Regions from separate parts of the Streptomyces vietnamensis genome, predicted to be linked through region 1. Evidence: riboswitches for the same ligand, from Rfam matches in the RefSeq annotation. Region 1 holds a riboswitch; each other region holds the start of a gene.

Region 1 (6,915 bases):
GCTGAGCGCGCCGGGCGGCGGCGGGGGGAGCGTCACGCCCGTGATGAGTTCGCCGGGCGCGACGACGGTGTCCAGGTCCGGGCGGTCGCCGGGCAGCCGGTGGAAGGCGGCGACGGGCACCGTCCGCTCGCCGTCCGCCCCGCGCAGCCGGACCTCTGCGTCGAGGGCGGCGAGGGCGACGGCCATGTCCGAGGGGTGCGTGGCGACACAGTGGGTGGAGTGGCCGAGGACTGCGAGGTCCCGGTGGACGCCCTCCCGGGCAGGGCAGCCGGAACCGGGCAGACGCTTGTTGCACGGAGTGGACGTGTCCTGGAAGTAGGGGCAGCGGGTGCGCTGGAGGAGGTTGCCTCCGGTGGTGGCCGCGTTGCGGAGCTGGGGCGAGGCGCCGGCCAGCAGGGCCTGGGACAGCACGGGGTAGCGGGTGCGCACGTCGGGGTGGGCGGCGACGTCGCTGTTGCGCGCGGTCGCCCCGATCAGCAGGCCGCCGTCGGGGGTCTCCGCGACGCCGTCGAGGGGCAGGGCGCCGAGGTCGACGAGCAGCGGCGGGCCGATGACGCCCAGTTTCATCAGGTCCACGAGGTTGGTGCCGCCTGCCAGGAAGCGGGCGCCGGGGTGGGCCGCGAGGAGCGCGATGGCCTCCTCGGCGCGTTCGGGGCGCACGTACGCGAAGGGCTTCACCGTGCGACCTCCTGGATCGCGGCCACGATGTTCGGGTAGGCGCCGCAGCGGCAGATGTTCCCGCTCATGCGTTCCCGGATCTCGTCCGGTGTGAGGGCGACGGGCTCACCCGGCAGTCGTTCCGGCGGTGTCACGTGCGAGGGTTCGCCGCGCGCTGCCTCGTCCAGCAGGGCCACGGCCGAGCAGATCTGGCCCGGTGTGCAGTAGCCGCACTGCAGGGCGTCCCGGGCGACGAACGCCTCCTGGACCGGATGGAGGCGCTCGCCGTCCGTGAGGCCCTCGACGGTGGTGACGGAACGGCCAGCGCACGCGACGGCGAACAGCAGACAGCTGTTCACGCGCCGGCCGTCGAGGAGGACGGTGCAGGCACCGCACTGTCCGTGGTCGCAGCCCTTCTTGGTTCCGGTGAGGTCGAGGTGGTCGCGCAGCGCGTCAAGCAGGGTCGTGCGGTGGTCGAGGGCGAGCGAGCAGTCCGTTCCGTTGACGCGCAGCGCCACTGTGGACGCGCGCTCCGGCAGGGTCTGGTCCACCGGTCTTCCTCCTCACCTCGGGGTCTTTGCCGACGCGGGCCCGAACGTCCGCCGCGTGGCGGTACGTGGGCGGGCCCGACCGACCGGTCGCCGCTCGACACGCCCGCCGGCCTGTCCGCCCGCCGGCCCGTCCGCACACGGGTGCGGACTCGTGTCCGTCGGCGTGTCCATCCGTACGCGCCTGCGTCGACGCTATGCGACGACCGCCTCCCCCGCCTCCCGCGAGCCAAGCGTCTGGCCCTAACGAGCTCGTGCACGGTTAGCGGTGGGACGTCGAGAACCTCGGGGTGGTCTGTGTTTACCTCTGACGTTTCGAGCTCAGGTCTACGGCCTGCTGGTGCGACAGCAGGCCGGCGACGGCCTGGACGGTGTCGCTCATGTGCTCGCGGCGGCCGAGGCGCCGGGCCAGGGCCCGCCGGTTCTTCAGGTGTGCGATGCCGTGCTCGACCCGGATACGGCGCGAAGAGTGTGCCTTGCGCTGCCGCTCGTACATCTCCTCGTACCAGTCCGGGGCATTCTTCTTGAACTTGTGGTGGGGCGGCGTCACGACGCGTCCGCCGGTCTGTGCTCCGAGTCCTTGATAGCCGGGGTCGGCGAGGATCTCGACTGCTGGACCGTCGGTCAGGAGTTTGACCAGTCCTCATTGACGGGCGTGGGCGATGTCCGCGCAGCTTGCCGGACCGGCCGGGCTGCACCACAGGACGCGGCCTTCGCCGTCCGTGACCACCATGGATTTGACGGCGTTCTGCTTGTTCTTGCCGGAGATGAACCTGTCCCGGTCCCTGCGGCCGACGGCCGGGCGGCGGACACGGATCTCGGTGCCGTCGATGATGCCGGTCTTCCCGGCCGCGCCGAGACGGTCCACAACGTCGGCAAGGGTCCGGAGTCGCACGTCGGGGCTGATGGTGCATCCGCGTTCCGCGAGCCGGGGCCGCACCTAGCCGATGACCCGGGTGATGGTGGAGCGGTTCACGCCGAACCAGCAGGCCGGCACGTCACGAGTAACCCCATGGCGAAGATGCACGAGAGTGGCCAGGAGCCGGTCGACGAACACCAGCCGGTGCCTCGCGCCGGCTCCCACAGCACGCTTCCGCAGCCGAGAGGCAAGCCGGGCCTGGTGCCGTTCATGCCATAACGGCCCTACTTCGGCCACAAGTTCAGGGATCACAGCAGCAGACAGGTCCGTGATCCTCCGGTTGCTGATGATCGCTGCGCGCGCCTCATTCCCCACCACGCAGCCATGATCGACGATCCAGAACTCGACGTCTCACCGCTTACCGTGCACGAGCTCGTTGGCCCAAGCTCTTATCAGATCACGAAACGCTTGTCCGACCGTGTGCATCGTGGACCACCACAACGAGCCGGCAGATCCTCTACACGACAACCCTTTTGGGTGTCAGCCCTGTTGAGGGTCAGACCGGCGGTGAACCGCGGCACCATCATCACTGCCCTGTTGGTTCCGTATCGAGCCATGCGCGACGTCCCGCATGAGCTCGTTGAGCATGTCGCCTGGTTGTTGTACGAGCATCGCCGGGCTCGCAACACACGTTGGCGTAAGCTCGGCTGCTTCGACCAGGCGTAGCTCGCGCTGGTGCACCTGCGCAAGAACGAGCCGCTGCCCGCCCTGGCGGCCGGCTTCGGCGTCTCGACAGCCACTGCCTGGCGGTACGTCGACGAGACCCTGGACGTCTTCGCGTCGTGGGCGCCGGGCCTGCACGAGGCCCTGACCGGGCTGGGCGAGGACGACTTCGTCATCGTGGACGGCCGCCCCGATCCCCACCGACCGCATCGCCGCCGACGAACCGTACTACTCGCAAAAGCACCGCAAGCACGGCATGAACGTGCAGGTCATCGCCCGTCCCGACGGCACACCGCTGTGGTTCTCCCGCGCGACACCAGGCCGCACCCACGGCCTGACCGCGGCCCGCGCCCATAGCCGTCGTCCAGGCCTGCCTGATCCGGCAGGTCCTCGTTCTCGCGGACCGGGCCTACCAGGGCGTCGGCGCTACCGTCCGCACCCCGCACTACCGTCACCGCGAACAGCCCTCGCATCAGCAGCAGTTCCACCGCGACCATGCCCGGCTGAGGGCTCCGGGTGAACGCGCCTTCGCGCAGTTGAAGTCCTGGCGAATCCTCCGACGAGCCAGATGCTCCACCCGCCGCATCAGCACCATCGTCCAGGCCGTCCACACCCTGGTGACCTGCAGCTATTCAGGATGAAAACAGCTCAGTGATGCGGTGTTCCTCGGTGCGGCATACACGGCTCAGGGAGCGCCGTCGAGGAATTCCGGTCGAGGAAGTCTGAACACGCCGGCCGGGGGAGAGCCAGAACCCCACGTGGTGCTGCCGGGGTCAGGGGTGGGAGACGGCTTCGGTGAGGCGGTCGGCCGCGTCGACGGCGGCCTTCGCGAGCCGGGCGCCGGGGTGTCGGGTGAGGCGTTGGATCGGGCCGGTGACCGTGACGGCGGCGACGACACGGTGGGACGAGTCGCGGACCGGCGCCGAGACGGAGGCCATGCCGGGTTCGCGCTCTCCGATCGACTGGGCCCAGCCCCGGCGCCGTACGCCGCTGAGGGCGGTGGCCGTGAAGCGAGCACCCTGCAGACCTTCGTAGAAGCGCTCGGGTTCCTCCCAGGCCAGCAGCACCTGGGCGGCGGAGCCGACCTTCATGGGGAGCGTGGACCCCACCGGCACGATGTCGCGCAGGCCGGAGGTGCGTTCGGCGGCAGCGACGCAGACGCGCATCTCGCCCTGGCGCCGGTAGAGCTGCGCGCTCTCGCCGGTGGCGTTCCGGAGGGAGGTGAGGACCGGGCCGGCGGCGGCCAGCAGGCAGTCCTCGCCCGCGGCGGCCGAGAGCTCGCCGAGTCGAGGGCCGAGGACGAAGCGGCCCTGCAGGTCCCTGGTGACCAGACGGTGACGTTCGAGTGCGAGGGCGAGTCGGTGCGCAGTGGGCCGTGCCAAGCCGGTGGAGGCGACCAGCCCGGCCAGAGTGGCCGGACCCGACGCCAGCGCACCGAGGATCACCGCGGCCTTGTCGAGGACGCCAACGCCACTAGAAATATCTGAAATGTCCATGAAAGGGGGTACTCCAGTCTCGGTCCGCGAGTCGAGGCTCGCGGCGGCCTTGCCAGAAAAAGGGCAGGGACGATCAGCGGGAAAGGGCCGAAGCGGTCGACCGATATGCCGCGGCGATCACGAGATGGGTACGCGGAAAGCCCGGGGCGGACAGAACCGGGGCGAAAGGCAGCACAGAGAGCACCGTGTCTCCTCATCTTTTCCCGCGCCACGTTGGCGCGGGCCGGAGTTGGCACTGATCCCGACGGCGCGGCGCGAACATGGAACGCCGAGTCGACCGGGGAGTTGCCGGGGCTTCGTAGGGCCGGTCCCTCCACCCCTCTGGATGATTCGCGAGAAACCATACAAGACTTCTGGGACTACCCGCCAACGGCTTCCTGCACAGGATGGCTGCAGGTCAGGCCGACTGTGACGCCGCCGCCGGGTGAACCGAATCCGGGCGGGGGAGAGGCAGAGCAAGAGACCCTGGGTGGTTGTGCTGGCCCACTACGGGCAGCCAGATTGCCCAGGCCCATGAGCATGGTATGTGCAGCAACCACTATGCCGTCGGAGCCGGACTGCGCCGACCAGGACCACGACCTCGTCGCCCTCGCCATCGCCGCCGAACGCGCCGAGGCGCTCTGCAACCTCTGGGGAAGAGGTGAGCCGAAGCTGGAGGCTCTCTTGGCGGACGGCACCGGTGTGCTCCCCGCTCCCGCTCAGCCAGAGGCCCGGCTTGTCGATGTCGAGCCAGGTGACCTGCTCGCTGTACTCGTCGTCGTCGATCACGCACTCGACTCTGTGTCTGATCCATGAAGCGGCTCTCCAGGGCTCTGCGCGTGGACGCGGCGCACGCGCTTCACCGTCACCGCCGCCGGGAGACCGGCCAGGAGAAGGGACAGCCCCACAGGCAGCACCCCAGCCCACACCGTCGGCGAGACGTACGCGGTACCGGACGCACCGTCCACCAGCCACGCACGGACCGGTTGCGCATCGATGTCGCCCTCGACGGGGACGTCGAACGACGAGCCGCCGCCGTCCGGGCTGAAGACGCCCGAGCAGGACGTCGACGTTCCCGCATTCGCCACGGTGTTGTCGTACGTCCGGCAGCTGGCTTCGGTCACGGTGCCGGGCTCGCCCCACAGCGCCGCCCGCAGCTCTGCGGTGAAGTTCGCCAGCACGACGTAGGCCAGAAACAGCCCGACCAGACAGGCCAGCGCCAACCACGGGGCGGGTCCGACCTGCTCCGACCTGCTCCGGCCTGCTCCGTTGCCCGTCCAGAACGTTCCCACCCTCGCTCACCCCCACCCTCGGGTCGCCGATGGACCTCCATGGTGACCGATCCGAGGTGCCCTCGGAAGCCCTCCATGACGTGCTGATGGGCTCGCACGATCGTCGAGTCGACCGACACCGGCCAGTCGATGCCACCGGTCGTGCGACCTCTTCACCGACCGGCAGCAGGTCTGCATCCTTCCAGCGGAGTGCCCGCGTCACGCGTATACCTGACAGCCCGGAAGGGACCGGTCCTGCCCCGCATCGCGCCGTGCCGTAGGCCCCCTATCGGCATGCAGTGCAGCGAATGTGTACTGGAGGTCTGCCGCATCGAGGGGGAGGCATGCCGAACACACCGGATCCGGGAACACCAGAGCCGGCGCACGAGGAGGAGCCCTGGCTCAGCAGCGACGAAGTCGCGAAGCTGTGGCCAGTGCGTAAGGACTGGCTCCCGGGCGTGGCCCATCGTACGGATGTCCGCGTCCGCAGCTCCGGCGGGGCGAGCCGGGGCACGTGGGGGGCGGAGCCGACCTTCTATTACTTCCACCCAGGGGACGTACGCAGGGCCGCCTCGGTCATCGCCGACGGACACGTCGACATCCCGTCAGACTGGCGCACTGACACTCCCGACGGTCGGCGGGCAGAGTTCTGGGGTGCGCTGAGTGCCCGTGTCGCCGGCACGCTGTTCATCGCGGCCGTCCTGTGCGCGCTCATCATCGGCCTGGCCACAGTGATCTTCTTGCTGACAGTCGAATGATCACCAGCGTCGTAGCCGACGGGCAACTTCACCCGGTACTACCGGTTCGGGAGCGCCCCGGCCGGGAACGGCGACGGCGCCCCTCCCTCTCGGGGGCGCCGTGGTGATGCGCGATACGGGGGCTGCGGTTCAGCCGGCTAGCCGAAGGACGGGCCGGGCCTCGGGGGCGGGCGCGTCCTCGCCGCCATCCGGGTCGGGGTCGAAGCCGGTGCCGGTGCGCCCGTCGCGTACGCGGGGCGGGCGGATGTCGCCGACAGGGAAGTCGATGGGCCACACGTGGGTGTCCGGGGCCTCGAGGCGGTCGGTCATGTGGGCGAGCGACTCGTAGCCGGCCAGCAGGGGGTGAATGAGCAGCGTGCCCTTGCTGCGCGGAGGCCCCTGTCTGCTGCTCATGCCGCACGGTCAACCCTTGCTGACCGATCACGCAGTTCGGTGACGCTACTGTCACCACCTCCGTGGCAGCAGCGTCACCAAGCGGGACGGTGGCCTGCGCCTTTCCCCTCCGGGGAACCGGGCACGTCTCGAGCATGCGAACGGCGCCGCACCCTGGCGCGGCGCCGTAAGTCGCCACGTATCGCCCAGATGGACGGCTGGATCAGCCGACGGCATGCAGCGTGCCGCGGC
Region 2 (6,915 bases), 2.3 Mb from region 1:
CGCCAGCTCCGCCCCGTCGAAGACACAGGTGACCTCGGCGCCCGAGCGGGCGGCGAGCGCCGAGAGACCGCCGAGCAGCCGCAGCCGCTGCTTCTCCAACGGCATCGTCGGATAGCCGGTCTTGGTGACGTTGTAGCCGTCGACGACGAGATGCGCCTGCGGCAGCGCGAGCAGTTGGTCGAGCAGCGCCGGGTCCGTCTCGGAGAGCGCCCGCGCCGCGATGTCCTTCGGGGACATCCGCCCCGGCTCCACCGCGTCCACGGTGTCCGCCGGGTGCACCGAGACGGGCGGCAGCGCGAGTTCGCGCCGCAGCCCCTGGGCCGCGTCGAGGACCGTGTCGAGCAGCAGCCGCAGCCGCATGTCCTCCACCGAGCGGCCCTCGCGGGCGGTCCTGCGGCTGGCCTCCAGGGCCGCCTCGACCTCGCCGAGCCGGGCCTTGAGCCGCCGCGTCTCGCTCTCGGCGGCCGACACCTGCGCCGCCGACTCGGCCCGCGCGGCCTCGATCTCGCCCTGGACCTTGCGCAGCGCGGCCTCGCCGCGCTTGACGTCGCTCTGGGCGCTGCGCAGCTTGCGCTGAAGCGATTCCGCTTCCTTGCGGGCGGTCTCCAGGTCGCGTCTGAGCTGCTCGGTCTCGCCCCGGGAGCGGTCCTGGGCGGCGGCCAGCTCCTCGCGCAGCCGCTCCAGCTCGCGCCGGCCGGCCTCGTCGGCCCGCTCGGCGTCGGCCCGCTGGGCCTCCTCGCCGGCGGCGGCGACGAGCTTGATCCAGCCGGGCGGGCGCAGCACATAGGCGGCCGCGGCCACGTCGACGGGGTCGGCGGCCGCGGGCGGGGTGCCGGTCTCCACGGCTCCGGCCAGCTCGGGCTGGCCCTGCTTGAACCGTTCGCCGATCCGCTGCCGGAAGAGCGGGTCGCTCTCCAGGGCGGCGGCCATCGCGTTGCCGGCGAACTTGGCCCGCCGGCTCGCGGTGAAGCGGGCGTACTGCCGAAGGGGGGCGGGCAGCTCCGTGACGGTGAGCCCGCCGAAGGCGTCCGCGACCAGCGCGACGACCCGCCGCCGTACACCTTCCGGCAGTGGGTGGTCGAGCGTCTCGGCAGCGTCACCTGCCGCGCCGGCCGGCTCACCACCGTGCGCGGGCTGCTCCACGATCCGTCACCCCTATGTCGTCCGCGCCGTCCCTCAGGATTCGGCGCCCGGCCTGTCCACCAGTTCGATCTGGTCCACCGCGTTGCACCAACGGCAGCGGACCGACTCGATGGTCTCACTGACCACCTGCCGCTCCTCGACCGTCGGCTCTCCGGCGAGGTCCAGATGGACGTACTCCACGACCTTGGAGGAGCGGGTCACGTCGAAGCGGGTCAGGTTGCCGCAGAGCGTGCAGCGCCAGCGGGTCTTGTCGGTCGGCAGGGGAACCGTCGTCATCGGTGCCGTCCTTCTTCCTGTTTCCTGTGCCAGGTGCGGGTGCCGCGGTGCGCCGTCGAACTGCGGTGGTGATGCCCGTAACCCTACGGCCTCGCGGGGAGGCCGGAGCACGGCGAGGCGCTCTGTCCACTTCGGCCCCGGTACGCCATGATCTGTCCATGATCGACTGGCGAGGCGCGACCCTCGGTGCCTGGCGGGGCACCCGCAACGGGCCCACGGTGACGTACGGACTGATCGCCGCCTGCTGCCTGCTCTTCGTGATCAGCCCGGTCTCCGGAATCGGCCCGGCGTACGGCACGGGCGACGAGCTCCTGGCCGCCCAGGGCGCCTACTTCCGCCGCTGGGGCGTCGTCCCCGCCGAGCTGACGAGCGGCGATCCGCGCGCGCTGCTCACCCCGCTGACCGCACTCTTCGTCCACGGCAGCTGGCTCCATCTGCTCGGCAACATGCTCTTCCTGTACGTCTTCGGCGCGATGGCCGAGGAACGCATGGGGCCGGTCGAGTTCGCCCTCTTCTACCTGGGGACCGGCTACGTCGCCCTGCTCGGGTACGCGGTGGCGCACGCGGACAGCGAGCAGACCCTGGTCGGGGCCTCCGGGGCGATCTCCGCGGTGCTCGGGGCCTTCCTCTTCCTCTTCCCGCGCTCCCGGGTCACCAGCCTCTTCCCCTTCCTGTTCTTCCTGCCGCTGCGCTTCCCCGCCTGGATCGTGCTGATCTTCTGGTTCACCCTCCAGTGGCTGGCCGCGCGGGCGGCGGGCGCGGGACCCGGCGTCGCCTATCTGGCCCATGTCGTGGGCTTCTGCGTCGGCTTCCTCTACGCCTGGGGGCGCTTCCGCGGTGGGGATAGAGTGAAAGCCCCAGCCGCGGCGACCGAGGGAGAAAGCCAGCCGTGATCACCGCGATCGTGCTCATCAAGACCAGCGTGGACCGCATCCCCGAGATCGCCGAGTCGATCGCCGCGCTCGACAGCGTCAGCGAGGTCTTCTCGGTCACCGGTACGTACGACCTGATCGCCATGGTCCGGGTGCCGCGCCACGACGACCTGGCGGACGTGATCCCCGGCCGGATCAGCAAGATCCCGGGCGTCGAGGCCACGGACACGCACGTCGCCTTCCGCACGTACTCCCAGCACGACCTGGAGGCGGCCTTCGCCATCGGTCTGGAGTCCTGACCGTCCCGAGTCCTGACGCCGCGCACGCGGCATGGCTGAAGGGGGCCTCCCGAGCGGGAGGCCCCCTTCACCCGTACGAGTGACTGATCAGCCGCGATCCGGGACGCAGCGGCCGTCCTCGGTGCGGTACTTCCACTGCGCGCCGTCCCGGACGAGCTCCTTCACGGCGCCGACGAACCGGTCCACGTGCTCGTCCGGCGTACCGGCGCCGAAGCTCACCCGGATGGCGTTGAGTGACCGCTCGCCGGGCGCGGCCTCGGGGGCGCCGCACTCCCCCGGGTCCTGCGGGTCGCTGCCGAGCAGGGTGCGGACCAGCGGGTGGGCGCAGAACAGGCCGTCGCGGACGCCGATGCCGTACTCGGCGGAGAGCGCGGCGGCGAAGTGGGAGCTGTTCCAGCCCTCCACGACGAAGGAGATGACGCCCACGCGGGGCGCGTCGTCGCCGAAGAGCGACAGCACGCGCACCTCGGGCACCTCGGCCAGGCCCTCGCGGACCTTCGCGATCAGGTGCTGCTCGCGGGCGACGAGGGAGTCGAAGCCGGCCTCGGTGAGCGCCTTGCAGGCGGAGGCGATCGAGTAGACGCCGATGACGTTCGGCGAACCGGCTTCATGTCGGGCCGCGGTGGTGTGCCACTCCACGTCCACACCACCGTCGGCCCGACGGGCTACCTTGCGGGACGCTCCACCGCCCGCGAGGTAGGGCTCGGAATCCTGCAGCCAGTCGGCTCGCCCGGCGAGGACGCCGGAGCCGAAGGGCGCGTACAGCTTGTGCCCGGAGAAGGCGACCCAGTCCACGTCCAACTCCCGTACGGAGACGGGGTGGTGGGGCGCGAGCTGGGCGGCGTCGAGCACGATCCGGGCGCCGTGCGCGTGCGCCGCGGCGGCCAGTTCCCTCACCGGCCACAGCTCACCGGTGACGTTGGAGGCGCCGGTGACGCAGACGAGGGCCGGGCCGTGGCCCCCTTCAATCGTCACAGTGCGGTCGGCGAGGGCGCGCTCCAGGGTCGCGACGGCCTGCTCCGGGGTGCGCGGCGCGTTGAGGTAGGTGACCCGGGCGTCCCGCCAGGGCAGCAGCGAGGCGTGGTGCTCGGTCTCGAAGACGAAGACCTCGCAGTCCGCCGGGATCGTGGCGGCGAGCAGGTTGAGCGAGTCGGTGGTGGAGCGGGTGAAGACGACCTGGTCGCCGGGGCGGCAGTCGAGGAACTCGGCGACGGTGGCGCGGCTGTTCTCGAAGAGGTCGGTGGAGAGCTGGGAGAGGTAGCCGGCGCCGCGGTGGACGCTGCCGTAGTACGGGGCGTACGCGGCGACGTCGTCCCAGACCCGCTGGAGGGCCGGCGCGCTGGCCGCGTAGTCGAGCGCCGCGTAGGTCACCTCGCCGCCGGTGACGAGCGGGACGGTGACGTCCCGGCCGAGGACCGGCAGCGGGGCGGCGCAGCAGGGGTCGGCGGACTCGGCGGCGGTGTCGGCGGTGGTGGCGGCGGCGTTCGGGTATGCGGACATGGCGGTATCTCCCGGCATAAAAAGGGTGCGAAAAGGCGTACGAGGCCCGTGCGACGGCAGCGCGCAAGAGAAGGGGGTGCCGCGGACGGGTGGTGATGTCGAAGAGGGGCCGAGAGGCCCTAACGCATTCGCTTGCTCACGAGACAACGCTCCCTAGAGGACCAAGGACCCCAGGGTTGCGCGCAGGGGTCCGCGCTTGCCGCAGGCTTCTGCTCGTGCGGCCTGGTCTTCACCCGGGGCACCCCGCCACGGACGGAGGGTTGCCGGACAGCCGGCCGGGGCCTTGCAGCTGTCACTCATGACCTGTCGAAAAACCTATGCCAGACGATCACGACGCCGCAACCCCGTCCCGGCATCCGGGACGGGGCTGCAATCGTGCGTTCACATGCCCTCAGGCGTTGCTGGCGGCGATCCACCGCTCCAGGGACCGCTGGGCCGCGCCCGAGTCGATCGACTCGGCCGCCTTCGCGATGCCCGCGGCCAGTTGCTCCGCCAGGGTGCCCGTGCCGGGGTCCAGGGCGGTGAGCGCCGCCGCCGCGTTGAGCAGCACCGCGTCCCGTACGGGCCCGGTCTCCCCCGCGAGCAGCCGGCGGGCCACGTCGGCGTTGTACGAGGCGTCCTCGCCGCGCAGGGCCTCCAGGGGGACGAGGTCGATGCCGACGTCCCGCGGATCGAAGCGCTCCTCGGTGACGCCGCCGTCCCGGACCACCCACACCCGGGAGGTGGAGGTGGTGGTCAGCTCGTCCAGGCCGTCGTCGCCGCGGAAGACGAGGGCGGAGTTGCCGCGCTCGGCGAAGACCCCGGCGACGACCGGCGCCATGCGCGGGTCGGCGACGCCGACGGCCTGGGACCGTACCTTCGCCGGGTTGGTCAGCGGGCCGAGGACGTTGAAGGTGGTCCGGATGCCCAGCTGGCCGCGGGCCGCGGCGACGTGCCGCAGCGAGGGGTGGAACTTGATCGCGAAGCAGAGGGTGATGCCCGCCTCGTCGGCGACCTCGGCGACCCGCCGCGGGGTCAGGTTCAGATTGACGCCGAGCTTCTCCAGGACGTCGGAGGAGCCGGAGGCGGAGGAGGCGGCACGGTTGCCGTGCTTGACGACCTTGGCGCCGGTCCCGGCGACCACGATCGACGCCATCGTGGAGATGTTCACGGTCTTGGCGCCGTCGCCGCCGGTGCCGACGATGTCGACGGTCCGCCCGGGCACCTCGATGACGTTGGCGTGCGCGTACATGGTCCGTACGAGGCCGCTGATCTCCTGCACGGTCTCGCCCTTGGCGCGCAGGGCCACCATGAACCCGGCGATCTGGGCGTCGGTCGCCTCGCCGCTCATGATCAGGTCCATCGCCCAGGCCGTGTCGTCGGCGGTGAGGTCGTTTCCGTCCAGCAGACCGTTCAGCAGGACGGGCCAGGAGCGGCCCGCCGACGTAGGTCCTCCAGCGGGGGTCGCAGCGCTCATGGCAGCTCCTGTGATGATCACGTGACGGATACGGTTCCACCCTATCGACCTCCGGGGACGGCAAAGAGCCCCGTCCATCGAATGGACGGGGCTCTCGCCGTGGCGACACCTACATGGTCAGGTGTTCAAGGGTGATCAGTGGTGGCCGTGGCCGCTCTGGATCTCCTTGTACTCCTCGACCGTGGGCTTGGCGATCTGGCTGTCGTTGCCGTAGTAGCCCTTGTTGAGCTTGACGCGGAGCTTCTCCATGCGGCCGATCTTCCGCTCCACGCCGTTCTCGTCGACGGCCGGCGGAAGCTCCGCGGCCTCGTACTGCTCGTGCGCCGTGAGGCGGTGCAGCTCGCCCTGGCTGAGCGGCGTGTGGACCTCGACGAACTCACCGTGCGGCAGGCGCTTGATGATGCCCGACTCGCGGCCGTGCAGCACCTTGTCCTTGTCGCGGCGCTGGAGGCCGAGGCAGATCCGCTTGGTGGCGATGAACGCGAGGACCGGGCCGACGAAGAAGAAGATCCGCACGAACCAGGTGATCGAGTTCAGCGACAGGTGGAAGTGGGTCGCCCAGAGGTCGTTTCCACCACCCACGAGCATGATCATGTACGCGGTGATCCAGGCGACACCGAAGGCGGTGCGCGTCGGAGCGTTGCGCGGGCGCTGCGCGATGTGGTGCTCGCGCTTGTCGCCCGTGATCCAGGACTCGATGAACGGGTAGACCGCGATGGCCGCGAGGACCAGCGGGAAGATCGCCAGCGGGATCATCACGCCGAGGACCAGCGTGTGGCCCCACAGGTTGATCTCCCAGCCCGGCATGACACGGATCAGACCCTCGGCGAAGCCCATGTACCAGTCGGGCTGGGCGCCGGTGGACACCTGGTCCGGGCGGTACGGGCCGATGGCCCAGATCGGGTTGATCGAGGCGATCGCCGCGATGACCGCGATGACACCGAAGACCAGGAAGAAGAAGCCTCCGGCCTTCGCCATGTACACGGGCAGCAGCGGCATGCCGACGACGTTCTCGTTCGTCCGGCCGGGGCCGGCGAAGTGCGTGTGCTTGTGGACGAACACCAGGATGAGGTGGGCGACCACGAGGCCCAGCATGATGCCGGGGAGCAGCAGCACGTGCGCCGAGTAGAACCGGGCGACGAAGTCGCCGCCGGGGAACTCGCCGCCGAACAGGAACATCGACAGGTACGTGCCGAGGACCGGCACGGACAGGATCGCGCCCTGCATGAAGCGGACACCGGTGCCGGAGAGCAGGTCGTCCGGGAGCGAGTAACCGGTGAAGCCGGTGAACATGCCCAGGAAGAACAGCAGGAAGCCGAACAGCCAGTTGATCTCACGCGGCTTGCGGAACGCGCCGGTGAAGAAGACG
Region 3 (6,915 bases), 4.6 Mb from region 1:
CCCGTGATCGGGGCCGTAGGTCGGCAGCGGTAGCTGTAGCCGTAGCGGTGAAGCGCGGCCTGGTGCGTGACGGCCAGGCCGCGTCACCGGCTGAGGCGGTCCCTAGGGCCTGTCCGGCGGATCAGGGTCGGACAGGCCCTAGCTCCTGAGCGCTTCCAGTTGGGCCAGGAACCAGCGCTGGGGTGGGAGGGACACGGCCGTGGCCGCCAGGCGTTTCGTGCGGTCCGCGCGTTCGGACGGGGGCATCGTCAGGGCCGTGCGCAGGGCCTCGGCCGTCTCCGTCACGTCGAAGGGGTTCACCGCGAGGGCGTCCTCGTGGAGTTCCTCGTACGCCCCCGCCTCCCGGGAGAGGACCAGCGCGCAGCCCGTCTCCGAGACGACCGGTATCTCCTTCGCCACCAGGTTCATGCCGTCGCGCACCGGGTTCACCAGGGCCACGTCCGCCAGGCGGTAGGCGGCCAGGGAGCGGGTGAAGTCGTCCTCCACCGAGACCAGGACCGGCTGCCAGTCCGCCGTGCCGAACTCCGCGTTGATCTCCGCCGCCAGGGACCTCACCGCCGCCGTGTACGCGCGGTAGGCCTCCAGGTCCTGGCGCGAGGGGTATGCCGAGGCCAGGTGGACCACCCGGTCGCGCCATTCCGGGTGCGCGGTCAGGAGTTCCCGGTAGGCCTGCAGGCCTCTCAGGATGTTCTTCGAGAGTTCCGTGCGGTCCACCCGGACGATCGTCTTCCTGTCGCCGATCTCCTGACGCAGGCGCGCCAGGCGGTCGTCCACCTCCGGGCGGTACGCCAGTGCCCGCAGCTCCTCGCCGTCCACGCCCAGGGGGTACGTGGCCACCTGCGTCCGTCCCAGGTCGCCCGCGCCCGCCTCGAAGGCCTCCGCCCACGCGCGTGTGTGGAAGCCCAGGACGTCCGCGCCGAGCATCCCCCGGAGGAGTTCCTCGCGGATGTCGGTGGGGAGCATCCGCAGGTACGCGGGTGAGGCCCAGGGCGTGTGCGTGAAGTGGGCGATCCGCAGGTCCGGGCGGAGGTCCCTGAGCTGCCCCGGGACCAGCGCCAGGTGGTAGTCCTGCACCAGGACCGCCGCGCCCTCCGCCGCCTCCGCCGCCAGGGTCTCCGCGAAGGCGCGGTTGTAGCTCCGGTACGACTCCCAGCGGCGGTGGAACTCCGCGTCGAACACCGGTTCGCGCGGAATGTCGTAGAGGTGGTGGTGGAGGAACCACAGCACCGAGTTCGCGATGCCGTTGTACGCGTCGGTGTAGGTCGCCGGGTCGATGTCCAGCATGCGCACGCCCGGCTCGGCCGTTCCGCGTCTCACCGCCTCCCGGTCGCCCTCGCCCAGGGCCGCGCACACCCAGAGGCTCTCCCGGGCGTCGATGGTGCTCAGGGCCGATGCCAGGCCGCCGCCGCCCTTGCGGGCGTCCAGCGATCCGCCCTCGCCGAGCGCGTACGAGACCGGGCCCCGGTTGGATGCCACCAGCACAGTTGCCATGTGGCGAACCTAGCCCGTCCCGTAAACGCTCAAACGTACGTATACGAGACGGGTCGATTCGGCCACACGGAGTTGCCGGACGGGGCTGTCGCGGGTCGGGCGTGTCCACCGCGAGCGCTCGCCCGTCACCTCGCCGCGCACCCGCCCGTCACCTCACCGCGCGCACCCGCCCGTCACCTCACCGTGCGGCCTCACGCCACCCGGCGGCGCGCGTACTCCGCGATCTCGGCCATCGGCGGCCGCTCCTCCGTGTCCACCGCGTACGTCCGCGGCTCGAAGCCCTGTTCGCCCCGCTCGAACTGCGTCAGCCTCGGCCGTACGAGATGCCCCCGGGACAGCCGCAGCTGCGCCGTCCGGTAGATCGCCGCCGCCATCCGGCCGAGCGCCTGCCCGTCCTGGTGCCGGTGCTTGCGCACCCCCACGTCCACCTGTGCGAGCGCGTCCAGGCCCACCGTGTGCAGGGCGTCCACGAGCAGCCCCAGCTCCACTCCGTAACCGACGGGGAACGGGAGCCGTTCGAGGAGCGAGCGCCTCGCCGCGTACTCGCCGCCCAGCGGCTGCACGAAGCCGGCCAGCTGCGGCCAGTGGAGGTTCAGGAGCGGGCGGGCCACCAGTTCCGTGACCCGGCCGCCCTGACCAGGGGTGTCTCCGAACGGGCGGTCGTACATCGCCTTCACGAAGTCCACGTCCGGGTCCGTGAGCAGCGGGCCCACGATCCCCGTCACGAAATCCGCCGAGAAGTCCCGCAGGTCCGCGTCCACGAAGCAGACCACGTCCCCGCTCGTCACCATCAGTGACCGCCAGAGCACCTCGCCCTTGCCGGGGACCGCCGGTATCCGGGGGAGTATCGCGTCCCGCGCGACCACCCGCGCGCCGGCCGCCGCCGCCACCTCCGCCGTACGGTCCGTGGAGCCCGAGTCGATCACCACCAGCTCGTCGACGAGGGGGACGGACTCGGTCATCAGCTCGCGGCGGATCACGGAGACGATGTCCCCGACCGTCGCCTCCTCGTTCAGCGCGGGCAGCACGACGCTGACCTTCGTCCCCCGCTTGGCGGCGAGCACCCGGTCCAGCGGGCGGTCGGACACGGACCAGGACCGCCGGGCCAGCCAGCGCTCCACTTCCTCCAGCAACGTGATCTCCATCTCGCGGATCGGACGTCGGTCTCCACCTTCGAAGCCTTCGGTTACAGTCTTGAACAACGCGGATGCCCGATGCATGTCGGGGTGCCGCCCGCGTCTCACAATCGAATACCGCTCATCCAGAGGGGCAGAGGGAAACGGCCCGTTGAAGCCCCGGCAACCCTCCAGTCGGTTACTCGTCCTCCAGCGAGGTCCCCGGCTAGGGAAGGTGCCAAATCCGTCTCATGGCGAAAAATTCGTCATGGGAAAGATGAGGAGAAAGGGCCTCGCCTCCATGGCTGCACAGACCGCCGTACCCACCAGCACCGTCGACCTCGGTCCCGCTTCCGGGCTTTCCTGTCGCGAATGCGGTGAGGTCTTCCCGCTCGGCCCGATCTTCGCCTGCGAACTCTGTTTCGGACCGCTCGAAGTCGCGTACGACCTTCCCACCGGTGACCCCGAGGCGCTGCGCAAGCAGATCGAGGCCGGCCCCGCCAACATCTGGCGCTACGCCCCCCTCCTGCCCGTCCCCGCCGACGTCGCCGAGAAGCCCAACCTGAACCCCGGCTGGACCAAGCTCATCCAGGCCGACAACCTCGCCGCCGCGATCGGCGTCGAGCCCGGCAAGCTCTTCGTCAAGGACGACTCCGGCAACCCGACCCACTCCTTCAAGGACCGGGTCGTCGCCCAGGCGCTCGAAGCCGCCCGCGCCTTCGGCTTCACCACCCTCTCCTGCTCCTCCACCGGCAACCTGGCCGGCGCCGTCGGCGCCGCCGCCGCCCGCGCCGGCTTCCGCTCCTGCGTGTTCATCCCGCACGACCTGGAGCAGGGCAAGGTCGTCATGGCCGGTGTCTACGGCGGTGACCTCGTCGCCATCGAGGGCAACTACGACGACGTCAACCGCTTCTGCTCGGAGCTCATCGGCGACCCGCTCGGCGAGGGCTGGGGCTTCGTGAACGTCAACCTCCGCCCGTACTACGGCGAGGGCTCCAAGACGCTCGCGTACGAGATCTGCGAGCAGCTCGGCTGGGTCATCCCCGACCAGCTCGTCATCCCGATCGCCTCGGGCTCGCAGCTGACGAAGATCGACAAGGGTCTGCAGGAGCTCATCAAGCTCGGCCTCGTCGAGGACAAGCCGTACAAGATCTTCGGCGCCCAGGCCGAGGGCTGCTCCCCGGTGTCGGCGGCCTTCAAGGCCGGGCACGACGTCGTACGGCCCCAGAAGCCGAACACCATCGCCAAGTCCCTCGCCATCGGCAACCCGGCCGACGGCCCGTACGTCCTCGACATCGCCCGCCGGACCGGCGGCGCCGTGGAGGACGTCGACGACGAGCAGGTCGTCGACGCCATCAAGCTGCTCGCGCAGACCGAGGGCGTCTTCGCCGAGACCGCGGGCGGCGTGACCGTCGGCGTCACCAAGAAGCTCGTCGAGGCCGGTCTCATCGACCCGAGCCTCACCACCGTCGTCCTCAACACCGGCGACGGACTCAAGACCCTGGACGCGGTGGCCGAAACCTCTCAGGCGACCGCCACCATCCGCCCGAGCCTGGACGCGTTCCGCGACGCCGGCCTGGCGCTCTGAAAGGTAACGAAGACATGGCCGTGAACGTCCGCATCCCCACCATCCTCCGCACCTACACGGGCGGGCAGTCCGAGGTCCAGGCCGAGGGCGCGACCCTCGCCGAGGTCATCGCGGACCTGGAGAAGAACCACACCGGCATCGCCGCCCGCGTCCTGGACGACCAGGGAAAGCTGCGCCGCTTCGTCAACGTCTACGTCAACGACGACGACGTGCGCTTCGAGCAGGGCCTGGAGACGGCCACCCCGGCCGGCGCGGGCGTCTCGATCATCCCGGCCGTCGCCGGAGGCTGCTGATCCTCGGCTGAGCCTTCGCCGAGGCCTACCGGTCAGTACGAATTGCCCCTTCCGCGCGATAAGCGGAAGGGGCAATTCTGCATGGTTGAGCGCGGTAGAGTTGGGGAAGTCCCCTCCGCTGCGCATGCCGAACGCATATGAGAATGCGTCTCCGCACGACAAGAAGCAGCCAAAGTGCCTGCACGTTGTGTACGTTCTGCGTGCTTTGCCGGGCCCGACTTGCCCCGTGATCCAGGGGATTATCCCCAATTCCCCTTTCCGGCGCGCCCAGAATTCTCGGTCGAATGACCTGTTGCAGAGGGCAGTTGGGCAGATACATTCAGCGGCGGTCGACGCGTTCCGGCGCAGGGTCTGACCCGGGTCCGCGAGGTGCGGTCCCGCGCAAGGGCCAGTAATAGGGGAGTTAGGCATGGCTCAGGGCACCGTCAAGTGGTTCAACGCGGAGAAGGGCTACGGCTTCATCGCGGTAGACGGTGGTGCGGATGTTTTCGTCCACTACAGCGCGATCCAGATGGATGGCTACCGCAGCCTCGAAGAGGGCCAGCGGGTCGAGTTCGAGATCTCGCAGGGCCAGAAGGGTCCGCAGGCGGACATGGTCAAGCTCGCCGTCTGAGCGCGGCGCGATCGGCCACCGACGCAACGCCGTCGAGGGGTCCGCATCCCTGAGGGGATGCGGACCCCTCGTGCGTTCCCGGACCCCTCGTGCGTTCCCGGACCCCTCGTGCGTTCCCGGACCCCTCGTGCGTTCCCGGACCCCTCGTGCGTTCCCGGGCTCCTTGCGCGTTCTCGGGTCCCTGGTGTGCTCCCGGGCCCTTCGCGCGTTCCCGGCCCCCTCGTGCGTTCCGCCCCGGCCACCCCCTGGTCACCTCCCGAAACGCGAGAGTCGCTTGCACTCTCCTAGGGCGAGTGCTAATCATTGGCGTTAGCACTCGGAAGGTGAGAGTGCTACGAGGATCGGGCAGACGAGGCCGCCGGCCGGGTGGGGCAAGGAACCACACGGAGTCGCGGAGGCCGTCCGTCGCGGGCGTCGGCGCGGTCCTGGAGCGTTATCCACCCCATGTCCGGGAGGACCACTTCACATGGCCAAGATCATCGCGTTCGACGAGGAGGCCCGGCGCGGTCTCGAGCGCGGCATGAACCAGCTCGCTGACGCCGTCAAGGTCACCCTCGGCCCCAAGGGTCGCAACGTCGTCCTCGAGAAGAAGTGGGGCGCCCCCACGATCACCAACGATGGTGTCTCCATCGCCAAGGAGATCGAGCTCGAGGACCCGTACGAGAAGATCGGCGCCGAGCTGGTCAAGGAAGTCGCCAAGAAGACGGACGACGTCGCCGGCGACGGTACGACCACCGCCACCGTCCTCGCCCAGGCGCTCGTCCGCGAGGGTCTCCGCAACGTCGCCGCCGGTGCCAACCCGATGGCCCTCAAGCGCGGCATCGAGAAGGCCGTCGAGGCCGTCTCCGGCGCCCTCCTCGAGCAGGCGAAGGATGTCGAGACCAAGGAGCAGATCGCTTCCACGGCCTCCATCTCCGCCGCCGACACCCAGATCGGCGAGCTCATCGCCGAGGCGATGGACAAGGTCGGCAAGGAAGGCGTCATCACCGTCGAGGAGTCGCAGACCTTCGGTCTGGAGCTCGAGCTCACCGAGGGCATGCGCTTCGACAAGGGCTACATCTCGGCGTACTTCGCCACCGACATGGAGCGCATGGAGGCGTCGCTCGACGACCCGTACCTCCTGATCGTCAACTCCAAGATCTCCTCCGTGAAGGACCTCCTTCCGCTCCTGGAGAAGGTCATGCAGTCGGGCAAGCCGCTGCTGATCATCGCCGAGGACGTCGAGGGCGAGGCCCTGTCGACCCTGGTCGTCAACAAGATCCGCGGCACCTTCAAGTCCGTCGCCGTCAAGGCCCCGGGCTTCGGCGACCGCCGCAAGGCCATGCTGAACGACATCGCCATCCTCACGGGCGGCACGGTCATCTCCGAGGAGGTCGGCCTCAAGCTCGAGAACGCGGGCCTGGACCTGCTCGGCCGCGCCCGCAAGGTCGTCATCACCAAGGACGAGACCACCATCGTCGACGGTGCCGGTGACAGCGAGCAGGTCGCCGGTCGCGTGAACCAGATCCGCGCCGAGATCGAGAACTCCGACTCGGACTACGACCGCGAGAAGCTGCAGGAGCGCCTGGCGAAGCTCGCCGGCGGTGTTGCGGTCATCAAGGCCGGTGCCGCGACCGAGGTCGAGCTCAAGGAGCGCAAGCACCGCATCGAGGACGCCGTTCGCAACGCGAAGGCGGCCGTCGAGGAGGGCATCGTCGCCGGCGGTGGCGTGGCCCTGCTCCAGGCCTCCAACGTCTTCGAGAAGCTCGAGGGCGACCTGACGGGCGACGAGGCCACCGGTGCCAACATCGTCAAGCTGGCCCTCGAGGCCCCGCT

The links. Region 1 has a riboswitch for S-adenosylmethionine ahead of SVTN_RS00275 (IclR family transcriptional regulator). Riboswitches for the same ligand answer to the same signal wherever they lie in the genome.
Region 2: it holds a riboswitch for S-adenosylmethionine, as region 1 does, so the genes downstream of both, SVTN_RS10415 (aminotransferase class V-fold PLP-dependent enzyme) here and SVTN_RS00275 (IclR family transcriptional regulator) in region 1, are expected to answer to the same signal.
Region 3: it holds a riboswitch for S-adenosylmethionine, as region 1 does, so the genes downstream of both, thrC (threonine synthase) here and SVTN_RS00275 (IclR family transcriptional regulator) in region 1, are expected to answer to the same signal.

What each region holds. Positions count from the first base shown of each region.
Region 1 covers NZ_CP010407.1:53,563-60,477, reverse strand. The annotation lists gene SVTN_RS00290 (FAD binding domain-containing protein) at 1-678, opposite strand, end outside; gene SVTN_RS00285 (2Fe-2S iron-sulfur cluster-binding protein) at 675-1,208, opposite strand; partial or broken gene SVTN_RS46335 (transposase family protein) at 1,507-2,073, opposite strand; gene SVTN_RS45205 (helix-turn-helix domain-containing protein) at 2,146-2,262, opposite strand; partial or broken gene SVTN_RS41600 (transposase family protein) at 2,680-3,428, shown strand; gene SVTN_RS00275 (IclR family transcriptional regulator) at 3,561-4,283, opposite strand; SAM riboswitch class I at 4,474-4,615, opposite strand; gene SVTN_RS00270 (hypothetical protein) at 4,770-5,051, opposite strand; gene SVTN_RS00265 (hypothetical protein) at 5,048-5,485, opposite strand; gene SVTN_RS00260 (hypothetical protein) at 5,878-6,291, shown strand; gene SVTN_RS00255 (hypothetical protein) at 6,421-6,684, opposite strand; gene SVTN_RS00250 (helix-turn-helix domain-containing protein) at 6,887-6,915, opposite strand, start outside.
Region 2 covers NZ_CP010407.1:2,361,283-2,368,197, forward strand. The annotation lists gene SVTN_RS10395 (NYN domain-containing protein) at 1-1,143, opposite strand, end outside; gene SVTN_RS10400 (hypothetical protein) at 1,177-1,419, opposite strand; gene SVTN_RS10405 (rhomboid family intramembrane serine protease) at 1,578-2,312, shown strand; gene SVTN_RS10410 (Lrp/AsnC family transcriptional regulator) at 2,309-2,590, shown strand; gene SVTN_RS10415 (aminotransferase class V-fold PLP-dependent enzyme) at 2,678-4,090, opposite strand; SAM riboswitch class IV at 4,278-4,394, opposite strand; gene trpD (anthranilate phosphoribosyltransferase) at 4,482-5,546, opposite strand; gene qcrB (cytochrome bc1 complex cytochrome b subunit) at 5,682-6,915, opposite strand, start outside.
Region 3 covers NZ_CP010407.1:4,668,700-4,675,614, forward strand. The annotation lists gene SVTN_RS20965 (hypothetical protein) at 1-7, shown strand, start outside; gene SVTN_RS20970 (alpha,alpha-trehalose-phosphate synthase (UDP-forming)) at 139-1,491, opposite strand; gene SVTN_RS20975 (glucosyl-3-phosphoglycerate synthase) at 1,683-2,624, opposite strand; SAM riboswitch class I at 2,746-2,890, shown strand; gene thrC (threonine synthase) at 2,884-4,194, shown strand; gene SVTN_RS20985 (MoaD/ThiS family protein) at 4,209-4,487, shown strand; gene SVTN_RS20990 (cold-shock protein) at 4,897-5,100, shown strand; gene groL (chaperonin GroEL) at 5,567-6,915, shown strand, end outside.